3 regions of the Staphylococcus sp. GW823-FHT05F06 genome follow, and region 3 is predicted to be linked to each of the others. Evidence: predicted binding sites of a transcription regulator. Region 3 holds the regulator's gene; each other region holds the start of a gene.
What was found. Region 3 encodes Rex, which represses fermentation and respiration genes when NADH is low (regulators of the CRP and FNR family bind a similar motif). Its sites were predicted from a motif close to TTGTGAAATATTTCACAA; they were not measured.
Positions count from the first base shown of each region.

Region 1: a site for Rex is predicted at 2,869-2,886, ahead of AC1Q7N_RS03955 (nitrate/nitrite transporter). Genes of this name have one in related genera too.
Region 2: a site for Rex is predicted at 2,256-2,273, ahead of adhE (bifunctional acetaldehyde-CoA/alcohol dehydrogenase). Genes of this name have one in related genera too.

Region 1 covers NZ_JBXAHW010000004.1:62,948-67,209, forward strand. Annotated here, with positions in the region: gene AC1Q7N_RS03945 (nitroreductase family protein) at 1-260, opposite strand, end outside; gene AC1Q7N_RS03950 (MarR family winged helix-turn-helix transcriptional regulator) at 424-870, shown strand; gene AC1Q7N_RS03955 (nitrate/nitrite transporter) at 1,574-2,737, opposite strand; gene nreC (nitrate respiration regulation response regulator NreC) at 2,994-3,650, opposite strand; gene AC1Q7N_RS03965 (sensor histidine kinase) at 3,679-4,262, opposite strand, start outside.
Region 2 covers NZ_JBXAHW010000009.1:10,293-14,554, reverse strand. Annotated here, with positions in the region: gene AC1Q7N_RS07145 (peptide MFS transporter) at 1-317, shown strand, start outside; gene AC1Q7N_RS07140 (hypothetical protein) at 601-762, shown strand; gene AC1Q7N_RS07135 (diacylglycerol/lipid kinase family protein) at 972-1,895, shown strand; gene adhE (bifunctional acetaldehyde-CoA/alcohol dehydrogenase) at 2,294-4,262, shown strand, end outside.
Region 3 covers NZ_JBXAHW010000008.1:89,347-93,608, reverse strand. Annotated here, with positions in the region: gene AC1Q7N_RS07015 (ABC-F family ATP-binding cassette domain-containing protein) at 1-1,418, opposite strand, end outside; gene AC1Q7N_RS07010 (redox-sensing transcriptional repressor Rex) at 1,765-2,400, shown strand; gene AC1Q7N_RS07005 (PH domain-containing protein) at 2,539-2,820, shown strand; gene AC1Q7N_RS07000 (YeeE/YedE family protein) at 2,906-3,958, shown strand; gene AC1Q7N_RS06995 (sulfurtransferase TusA family protein) at 4,010-4,234, shown strand.

The sequences.
Region 1 (4,262 bases), on a different contig from region 3:
TCTCCAAAAATAATTAACATAGCTGAGGATGTTGTTAACTGTCTGGAATTGAATCCAAATGATTCTTTAACTTTTTCTTTCATTTCATCACTTTCTACAACAGCAATTCTCCATGGTTGCATATTAACCGATGATGGTGCTTTAGTTGCTTTAGTAATGATTTCATCCATTTCTTCTCGAGGAATTTTATAATTCTCATCAAATACCTTTACTGATTTTCTACTGTTAAGCACTTCGTTAAAATCATTTATAAGTGTCAATTTTTGCACTCCTCCATTTTTAAAAAAATTGTTTTATTATCAAATTAAACTCATTCAAATATTTGATAAATTTAATTTAAAACAATTCGAATTATAGTGATGAAATCAATACTTGACAAGTGATACGCTTCATAATATTGTTACCTTAACAAGGAGTGATTAAATGTATGTAGAGAATAGTTATTTGAGCAAACAATTATGTTTTTTATTTTATGTTTCCTCTAAAGAAATCATCAAAAAATATACAGATTACCTAAAAGAGTATGGTCTTACATACACAGGTTATATTGTATTAATGGCGATAGAAGATGATGAGAAACTTAACATTAAAAAACTAGGCGAAAGAGTCTTCTTGGATTCTGGCACGCTGACACCATTATTAAAAAAATTAGAGAAAAAGAATTATGTCATTCGAACTCGTGAAGAACAAGATGAACGGAACCTTCAAATTTCTTTAACAGAACGTGGCAAGGATATTCAAAATGTTCTATCTGATATTTCACAAAGTGTTTTTAATGAATTTAATATTACTCAAGAAGAAACCCAAAATTTAGTTGAAGACTTGCAAAATTTTGTAACGAAAAATTTTGATAAAACAGTGGAAAAGTGATACTTATAGAGACTAGAGACAAAAGTAAACTTTTTAAATACAAATACAACAAAACTTTCAACTTTAGCAATAGCGATACAATTTAATAGTAATAGTATGTCTAAAGTAAGCTTTTGTCTTATTCTCTCGTACAGTCAGTATATTTTTTTGCACCTAATTCCTACTAAACTTATCTAAATACCTCTTTTTTGCAAGTTACATCACTTTATCTATACTCTATTAATTACAAGCATTGTAAAGACCATTAATGAATGATTATAGATATTTTAATAATTATCCATTTTAACATCTAAAAATGTGAATTAAGGTGGTATTTAAATAGACTATCAAGATGTGTGTTGTTTGTTTCCCTTCATATAATGGAGGTTGAAAGAAGCAATTGTATAGCTATTTTAATGAAAGTAGAGGGTGTGATTGTAAAATCAGTTATTCACATATATGACAACATGGAATTATGTTAAAACATTAAGATATACGTATTTTTTAAAATGATCTATCGACTGTCACTGTCTTGAAAAGATGATTGTTTCCTAATGCATTGATAGTCTTTGGTTCAGTATGTGTATGAAAACTGACTGTTAGTTATTTCATTCTAATGAAACGAAAAATAGCAAAATTTTTTGAATATTTTATTTTGATATTAAACAAAAATGTGCCCTAATTTGAACACACTTTAATGCTCACCTTAGGACACAATTTTTATTTATATACGAACAGCTTTTTCTTTTTTATTTAAATGAATCATTGTAATAAGAGCAATTACACCAAATATAGCTAAGAAGAAGAAAGCGAGATGACTTGAACCAGTGATACTCGTTACAAAAGTAATCACTAGTGGTGGGAAGAAACCGCCTAGTCCTCCCATCATGGATACAATACCATTCGCTGAACCTGCTTCTTTAGAAAAGTATGAAGGTACTAATTTAAATATTAAACCATTACCTATACCTGCACAGATACTAATTGCTAAACAGCCTATCGTAAACAGAACAATATGACTAGATAAGCTTAATATAAGCGCACCAATAATCATTATCACGAAGTCAATGATAAGCGCTTGTACTGCATTAAATTTATCACCTATAACACCACCAACCGGTCTCAGGAACGTCGCTAGTGCTATAAATATACCTGAACGAATACCTGCATCCACTTTATCAATACTAAAATGATCAACTAGAAAGTTCGGTAAAAAGATCCCAAAAGCCACAAAAGCTCCAAAAGTAATAAAATACCACAAACTTAAATAATACAACTTATAATTCTTAGATAGGTCTTTGACTTGAGCCATCAAAGGAATCTTCACTTTCGGCTCATTTTTATCTCCTAAAAAAAACATTAAAATTGCAAATATACTTAGAATAATTAAATAACTACGAACTGTATTTTGCCAGCCAATTGCACCTGCTAACACTGGGGCACAAAATGATGAAACTGCAGTACCAATATTACCTACACCATATATACCATTTGCTAAACCAACTTTGTCTTTTGAAAAGTATTTAGGTACTGAAGTAACACCTACTGAAAAAATTGCGCCACCAATTCCTAGAAAGAATCCTGATAACATTAGCATACCGGGTGATTGAGCTTGACCTAAAAGAAAAATTGGAAATAATAGTACAATAAAACTCCAGAAAAACACCCATTTCGCTCCTACAATGTTAGTTAAGTACCCAAATGGTACACGTAGTACAGAACCTAAAATAACAGGAATAGCTAAAATGACAGATATTTGTCCTGGAGAAATATCAACATCTTGTGAAATAAATGGCATTAATGGAGAAATGATACTCCATGCCATAAAGCCTGCGACCAAACTCAATGTCTGTAACGTAAGCTGAGAAACACCCTTTTTCATGTTCATTTTAATTCACCTTCATCTGATTTAATTATAAGGTGTATTGGTACTTTGTGAGAGCTTAATAAGAGGTCAAAATTAATAATATAAAACAAAATTATAAACAAAGTACCAATCACAAATTCATTTTAATATGTTTGTGAAAATATGAACATAAGGACATACCCTGATTTTACTTTTATTTTTCCCTATATAAAGGTACAAAAAAAGGACTACTTAGTCATAGACTAAGTAAGCCCTAATAATCAATCATGATATACATTTAAAATTCTAATAATTTTTTCTTTAAGGCATATTCAACTAATTCAGGTTTACTCTTTAAATTTAGTTTCGTCATAATATGCGTTTTATGTGCCTCTACCGTTTTCACCGATACAAACAACTTTTCTGCAATATCTTTATTGCCATAGCCTTTTGCTATAAGAGGTAATATTTCTAACTCTCGTTTCGATAAAATTTTAAATGGATCTGAAGATGATGACACTTCATCCGTTTGTGATTGATTGACAAACTCATTGACTAAAGACGTCGTCAATTTCATATCAACATAAGTTTCACCTTGATATACTGTACGTACGGCCAATATTAATTGCTCATCAGGTGAATTTTTTAAAATGTATCCTTTAGCACCACTTTTTAACACATGAAATAAATATTCTTCGTCATCAAACATCGTAAGTATTAAAATTTTAGTATCAGGAAAACTTTCAGAAATTTTACTGGTTGCGATTAAGCCTGACTCTCCTGGCGGCATGCTCAAATCTAAAATTAAAACATCTGGTCGATGTTCTAACACTTTTTGATAAGCTTCAACCCCGTCAGCTGCAGTTGCAACAACTTCCATATCTTCTTGATAATTTAATATCATTGAAAATCCTGTCCTAACAACTGCATGGTCATCCGCTATAACTATTTTCACTTCAATTCCCCCAACTTACATCATCAACTTAAATCGGTATATCTAATGTAATTATAGTACCTCTATTAATATGTGTCTCTATATTAACATGACCGTTAACTAATTCTGCACGTTCTCTCATTCCGTACAATCCAAGTCCAGAGCCTTTAGGGTGATGATCTAAACTAAACCCTTTACCTCGATCCACAACCTCTGCTACAAGCTGCTTGCCATCACTATGCGTACTTACCTCAATTTCATTAACCTCAGCATATTTTAGAGCATTAAATACACCCTCTTGAACTACACGATACACAACTGTTTCAATTTCATTATCAAAACGCATGCCTTTAATGTTCGAATCATATTTAATATGCATACCATAATTTTCTTCAAACTGTTTAAAATATGATTTAAAAGCTGCTTCAATGCCTAAATCGTCGAGAGAAGAAGGTCTTAATTCAACAGACATATTTCTAATATCATCAATAAGCTGTGATAATAAGCCTTCTATACGTTGAGATGTTTCAGCTAACACCTTATCCCTGTGCTTATACTTCAAAAGCCTTAGTTCAACATCTATATTGAGCATATCCTGTATTACACTATCATGTAATTCTCTAGAAATACGCT
Region 2 (4,262 bases), on a different contig from region 3:
ATGGGGATACACAATTCTCAGTTAACTGGGTTATTCTTTCATACGTTATCTGTGTTATTGGTGAGCTTTGTCTCTCTCCAACTGGTAGTAGTGCAGCAGTTAAATTAGCACCTAAGGCATTTAACGCACAAATGATGAGCCTTTGGTTATTAACTAACGCTTCAGCTCAGGCCATTAACGGTACATTAGTTAAATTAATTAAACCACTTGGTCAAACCAATTACTTTATCTTCTTAGGTGTTGTTGCAACCGTGATTACGTTAATTATATTAGCGTTTATTCCTAAGATTTCTAAAGCAATGAAAGGTATTCGTTAATCATTACACTAAAATGTGGATACAATATAAATCCTAGAAAAATAGCCAGTAAATGAGTTTTTTATAAATTCATTTACTGGCTTTTTATTTATAATACTTTGTATTGTTGGCTTGGTTTCTTAGCGGACAACTTCAGCCTATAGTCTTCAACTTGTCCTGTTCCCTCAAGAATCTCGTCAAAATACTTTGTGTTTATATGTAATTTTACATTGAAATACTTAAAAAATAAGGCCCTTTCGTATAATTTAATAAATACCAATAAACTAAATTAACGGGGTGTCTTATGTATAAAAATTATCATATGACTAAACATACTCTACCAATGGAAACTTCAGTAATTATCTCCACACATGATATGTCACAATATGTGAATGATATTGTAAAAAAATTCCAGGTACTGAATTCAGACAGCATCGTTGCGCAACATTATAGCATCCCAAAATGATATTAAAAATAATATTATATGTCTACACAAATTTTTACCAACTTAATATTCTTACTCTTAAATTTATGTTATTTTATTTGGAACATCTATCTTTATAGAACACTTAAGTTTCAATACCATAAATTTTAATTTATAATGTAAATCAAACATAAAGGAAAGTTCAAACAATCTAATTACACAAACTATTTATCGAAAGTAGGTATATATTTATGAAACAACCGTATAACCATGGTGTTCTTTTCTATCATGAACATAGCGGTTTGAAAGATATACATAATGGCATAGGAGAAGTTGCAAAATCTCTTAGTTCAATGTGTAAACACCTCTCTCTTCAACTCAGTGAAAATAAAGGCGATATTATTAAATATTGTAAATCTATTAAAAATGAAAATTATAGCTCTGATGTAGACGTTTTATTTATTTTAGGTGGAGATGGTACACTTAATGAACTAGTAAATGGCGTTATGCAGTATCAGTTAAATTTACCAATCGGTGTAATACCAGGTGGTACCTTTAACGATTTTACAAAAACACTTCAACTGCACCCTAATTTTAAAACAGCTAGTGAGCAATTATTAACATCACATGCTGAATCATATGATGTGTTAAAAGTGAACGACTTATATGTACTTAATTTCGTTGGACTTGGCTTAATAGTACAAAATGCAGAGAATGTTCAAGATGGTTCTAAAGATATATTCGGTAAATTCAGCTATATTAGATCAACCGTTAAAACGTTATTAAATCCTGTTAAATTTGATTTCTCCTTGACTGTTGATGGTGAAACAAAAGAAGGCAATACTTCGATGATGTTAATAGCAAACGGTCCCAATATAGGTGGTGGACAAATTCCGCTAACCGACTTATCGCCACAAGATGGAAGAGCAAACACATTTGTATTTAATGATCAAACACTAAATATATTGAATGATATATTAAAAAAACGTGATAGTATGAATTGGAACGAAATCACACAAGGTATTGATCACATATCAGGTAAGCACATCACACTCTCAACAAACCCTAGTATGAAAGTGGATATTGACGGCGAAATAAATTTAGAAACACCAATTGAGATTCAAGTATTACCCAAAGCGATACAACTTCTTACTGCAACTGAACAAAATAATTAATATAAATTTCACTTATTCTTTATCAATTTATTTTTAAAGCATGAGCTACTGAGACATAAATGATTGTCTCAGTTTTTTATTTTATAAATTGATAACATCGTTAGTCGTGTGAGACGATAATTTCATTACAACACCCCTCATTATTTTTAGTAAGAATACTTACAATAATTTTTTTAAAATTTACTTCTTTTAAAAATTGATTTTTTTAACTACCAAATACGTTTTGTTCCCATTGCATCAAGTCTTACACCTCAACCCCGACTACATATATAGGTTAACAACGTGTTCATATAAACATCACAATTGACTCTTTAATAGTCTGTATTTTCTTTTAATTTGGAAAGAGCTGTACTATAATGTTTGTGAATTATTTCACAATATCTAAGGAGTGGTTGTATATGTTATCTGTAACTAAAAAAAATACATATGAATCAAACAAAGATGAAGTCACACAAATGATTGATTCATTAGCAGAAAAAGGACAAGAAGCTCTAAAAGAACTATCTAAAAAATCACAACAAGAGATTAATGACATTGTACATCAGATGAGCATGGCTGCTGTTGATCAGCATATGCATTTAGCTAAACTAGCTTACGACGAAACAGGTAGAGGTATTTATGAAGACAAAGCTATCAAAAATTTATATGCCTCAGAGTACATATGGAATTCAATCAAAGACAATAAAACAGTAGGTATCATAGGTGAAGATAAACAAAAAGGATTAACGTATGTAGCTGAACCTATAGGCGTTATTTGTGGAGTGACACCAACGACCAACCCTACATCTACAACTATTTTCAAAGCAATGATTGCTATTAAAACAGGTAATCCAATTATTTTCGCATTTCATCCAAGTGCACAACAATCATCAAAATATGCTGCTAAAGTCATTTTAGAAGCTGCAACAAAAGCAGGTGCTCCTAAAGATTGTATTCAATGGATAGAAGTGCCATCAATTGTGGCAACTAAACAATTAATGAATCATAAAGATATTGCTTTAGTTCTAGCGACTGGAGGCTCTGGAATGGTAAAGTCCGCATATTCGACAGGTAAACCTGCATTAGGAGTCGGTCCAGGTAATGTTCCTACTTATATTGAAAAAACTGCTCATATCAAACGTGCTGTTAATGATATCATTGGTTCTAAAACTTTTGATAATGGTATGATTTGTGCTTCTGAACAAGTCATGGTTGTTGATAAAGAAGTATACACTGACGTCGTTAAAGAATTCAAATTACACCAAACATATTTTGTTAATAAAAATGAACTACAACAATTAGAAGATGCCATCATGAATGAAGATAAAACTGCAGTTAAACCTGATATAGTTGGTAAATCTGCTGTAGATATAGCGAAATTGTCAGGAATTAGTGTTCCAGAAAAAACAAAATTATTAGTCGCAGAAATTGATGGAATTGGAAAAGATTATCCTTTATCACGTGAAAAATTATCACCTGTACTCGCAATGGTAACTGCAAAATCAACAGGACATGCACTACAAATTTGTGAAGACACATTAAAATTTGGTGGTTTAGGTCACACTGCTGTAATTCACACCGAGGATAGTCAATTACAACAAAAATTCGGTCTAAAAATGAAAGCTTGCCGTGTATTGGTAAATACACCTTCTGCTGTCGGAGGAATTGGAAATATGTATAATGAACTCATTCCTTCACTCACGTTAGGTTGTGGTTCACATGGTAGAAATTCTATTTCTCATAATGTAAGCGCAGTAGACTTATTAAATATTAAAACAATAGCAAAACGTCGTAATAATATGCAATGGTTTAAACTCCCACCTAAAGTTTATTTTGAAGAAAATTCAGTTATGTATTTGACAGAGATGGATAATGTTGAACGTGTAATGATAGTTTGTGATCCAGGAATGGTTAATATTGGTTATACTGATATAGTTGAACAAGTGCTGAGACGCCGAGAAAACCAACCACAAATCAAAGTGTTTAACGAAGTTGAACCTAATCCATCAACTCATACAGTCTATAAGGGGTTAGAAATGTTTATAAATTTCCAACCTGATACTATTATTGCACTCGGTGGCGGTTCGGCAATGGATGCAGCCAAAGCAATATGGATGTTCTTTGAGCATCCAGAAACTTCATTTTTTGGGGCAAAACAAAAGTTCTTAGATATTCGTAAACGTACTTATAAAATTACCAAACCTAAAAACGCAAAATTTATATGTATACCAACGACATCAGGAACTGGTTCTGAAGTGACACCTTTTGCAGTAATTACTGATAGCGAGACACACGTTAAGTATCCACTAGCAGATTATGCGTTAACTCCCGATATTGCTATCGTCGATCCACAATTCGTATTAAGTGTACCTAAAGATGTTACCGCAG
Region 3 (4,262 bases):
GGTTCATCTAAGATAAGAACATTATCACGTTGTAACATTAAAAGTGCTAATTGTAATCGTGCCTTTTCACCGCCGGATAAGTCATTGATAATTTTTTTTACGTCTTCTTGAACGAACAAGAAACGCCCTAATACTGCACGTACATCTTTTTCATTCATGTGTGGATATTGATCCCAAACATAATCGAGAATGGTTTTATTTGATTTAAATTCAGCTTGTTTTTGATCATAGTAACCAATTTGTAAATTAGCACCAAAGATAATTTGACCACCTAGTTTATGTTGTTTTTCAGCAATTGTTTTTATCAATGTTGTTTTACCAACACCATTTGGACCAATGATAGCTATATGATCCCCTTTAAAGACTTCGAGGTTTATAGGTAGTGTAATAGGTGAGTCGTAACCAATTTTTAAATCATGAATGTGCATCACATCATTACCAGTATTACGGTCGAAGCCAAATTGTATATTTGCACTTCTAGCATCTATCATAGGTTTATCAATACGTTCCATTTTTTCCAATGTTTTACGTCTACTCTTAGCCATGCCGCTTGTAGATGCACGAGTAATATTTTTTTCTACAAAGGTTTCTAAACGCTTGATTTCTTCTTGTTGCTTTTCAAATTCTTGCATGCGTTTTTCGTAATACTGATTACGTTGCTTTATAAATTGCTCATAGTTTCCTACATAGTGTTTTACATTTCCTAGAGCAACATCATAAACTTGAGTTACAATTTTATCTAAAAAATATCTATCATGACTGATAATCACAATTGCTCCTTTAAAGTACTTTAAGTAATCCTCTAACCACTTGGTTGTTTCCATGTCTAGATGGTTAGTTGGTTCATCAAGAAGGAGTAAATCGGGTTCTTTAAGTAACATTTGAGCAAGAGAAAGACGTGTTTTTTGACCACCACTAAAATCATTAATAGGCTTGTTGAAATCGCTTTCTGTAAAGTTAAGCCCGTGCAGGACTGTTTTAATTTTACTTTCATATTGATAACCATCTAATTGCTCATAACGATTCGTTAAAGTTTCATATTTTTCAATATGTGATTGATATTCATCGGACTCATAATCTTGTCCATTTCGTGCAAGCCAATCGGTTTCATCCTTAATTAAATTTTCAATTTTCTTTATATGTTCAAAAGGCTTAGACATTTCTTCAAAGACAGTAGCTTCTGAATTGAGAGTCATTTGCTGAGTTAAATAACTCATTGTTAAATTTTTGATTTTTGATATTTGACCACTATCGTAATTTTCCACACCTGCTATGATTTTCATTAATGTCGATTTACCAGCTCCATTACGACCTACTACGCCGATTCTTTCGCCAGTTTTCACCTCAAAATTAACATCTGTGAAGATATCTTCACCATCGAACGATTTGGAGATGTCATTAAGTTGTAAAAGTATCATTCGATTCTCACCTTTCTATGTATTTGAAATAGGTTTAAACTATATATAAAGTATTTGTTTTTGAATATTTAAATTTTTGTTAATTCTATATTATCGAATTTTAAATAGAAAAATAAATTGCGTACGTTATCTTGAAATGATGTTAAACTCAATTACTTCTATTCTACAGTATTCATAGAACACATGAAACTAGGATATTTATTTTTAAAAATTAATAATGTATAATGTTTAAGTATTCGTTGTATACAATTATTTGTATTATGAGATGACATTCAACATATGTTTTAACTCATTTACTGATTTTAATGATACATGCATAATATACGCGAAAAAGGGGGTTAGATATATGCCAGATGATTTTAAAATTCCTCGCGCTACGTTAAAACGTCTACCTTTATATTACCGATTTGTCAGTATTTTGAAAGGTAAAGGTATAGATCGTGTTAATTCTAAAACAATAAGTGAAGCACTACAAATTGATTCAGCTACAATAAGAAGAGACTTTTCATACTTTGGTGAATTAGGAAAAAAAGGATATGGATATAATATAGATAGTATGCTTGAATTCTTTAAATCAGAATTAAGTGAGAGCGATCAAATTAAAATTGCCATTATAGGTATCGGTAATTTAGGGCGTGCATTACTTACATATAACTTTTCAATACATGATGAGATGACAATTACTGAAGCTTTTGATATTAGACCAGATATTATAGGTGAGAATATCGGTGACGTTGTGGTAAAACATAGCGATGATATCAAAGCGACATTAGAATCAGAAGTTATTGATGTAGTCATTTTAACAACACCAGATAATGTGGCACAACAAGTAGCTGATGAACTTGTTAAAGCCGGTGTTAAAGGTATACTAAACTTTACGCCACGTCGAATTAAAACACCTCAAGATGTTCAAGTACATCATATTGATTTTGGTATAGAGTTACAATCATTATTGTTCTTCATGAAAAATTATAGTAAATAATTAATAAAAATCACTTTAACATAGTACTCTCAAGTGAGAGTGCTTTTTTTTAATTAAACAGTTACAATAGATTATAAATACGAAACTTTTTAACAAAAATTGTAAGTTGAAATTTATTGTAATGGGAGATTGAAACAAATGACTCAAGAAATAAATTGTAATTTCAAATCACATATTCCCAGAATAATGACAGTTCCCGGTATATTGTTAATACATGAAAATAAGTTGGAGTTTAAGGCATATAGTCAAAACAATAATCCATTCAATATTCAATTCGAACTCTCTAGCATTGTGCGGTATAGAATATCGAAAGGGTTATTAGGAAATAAATTGTTTATTTATTATTCTGATCAGGAGTGGTATAAATTTAGTAACTTATCTAAGAGTAACTTAAACAAACTCACAAAATATTTATATTAAAACATAAGAAATAAAATTAAGAATTTGCAAAATATAGTCCTTTCTACTATAATACCTTAGTATTTATATCGGAAAAGGTGATAAAATGGTGTGGACAATTATAAGCGGATTAGTCGTTGGCATATTGCTAGGATTTGTAATGCAGAGAACAAGATTTTGTTTAGCTGGTGGATTTAGAGATATGTACGTTCAAAAGAGTAACAAAATGTTTTATGCATTGCTTATTGCTATTACTGTCCAAAGTATTGGTTTACTTATTCTAAAGAACTTAAATATTATAGAGGTTCCAACAGAAACATTTCCAGTTATAGGAACTATTTTGGGATCCTTCGTTTTTGGAATAGGGATAGTATTAGCTGGAGGATGCGCGACAGGAACTTGGTATAGGGCTGGTGAAGGGTTAATTGGAAGTTGGGTGGCATTAATATTTTATGCATTGACTTCAGCCGTAACTAAAACTGGGGTACTTCTTCCAATAATGAATCAAATAAATAAACCGACGCAAGTCAGCACAAGTATGACGAGTACAACAGGTATACCACAATGGATTCTCGTCATGTTATTAACTGTAATTACAATATTTTTAGTTGTGAAAACAATTCGAAAACCTAAAATAATGGTGCCCCAACTTAAACAAAAATATAGTGGTATTAGACATTACCTATTTGAAAAAAGATATCATCCATTTGTTGCTGGCATTGCAATAGGTTTTATTGCTCTACTTGCTTGGCCTATGAGTGAATCTACTGGGAGAATGGGTGGCTTAGGTATAACAACACCTTCTGCAAATCTTGTAAATTATCTTATTTCAGGAGATTTAAAATTTATTGATTGGGGTGTGCTTTTGGTACTAGGTATATTCATAGGTTCTTATATAGCTGCAAAAGGGTCTAAAGAGTTTAGATGGAGATTGCCAGATATTAAGACAATTCGCAATAGTGCGCTTGGTGGCATATTTATGGGATTTGGTGCTTCAGTTGCAGGTGGTTGCTCTATCGGTAATGGTTTAGTAGAAACAGCTACAATGAGTTGGCAAGGATGGATTGCTTTAGCCTCTATGATTATTGGTGTTTGGTTTATGAGTTATTTTATTTTTGTAAAACCTATGAAAAAGTTACAACAAGTATCTCAAAGCTAAGATTGGTTATTCTAATGTGACATTAGATAAAATGAATGAGGAGGTATATCAATGGTATACGAATTAGGAACAGTAGGGATGGTTTGTCCATTTCCTTTAATAGAAGCACAAAAGAAAATGAATGAATTAAATCAAGGGGATGAATTGAAAATCGATTTCGATTGCACCCAGGCTACCGAAGCATTACCTAATTGGGCTGCAGAAAATGGATATCCAGTTACAAACTATGAGCAACTTGATGATGCATCATGGACGATTACTATTCAAAAGGCATAAAAACTTATAATTATAAAGTTGATAAAAA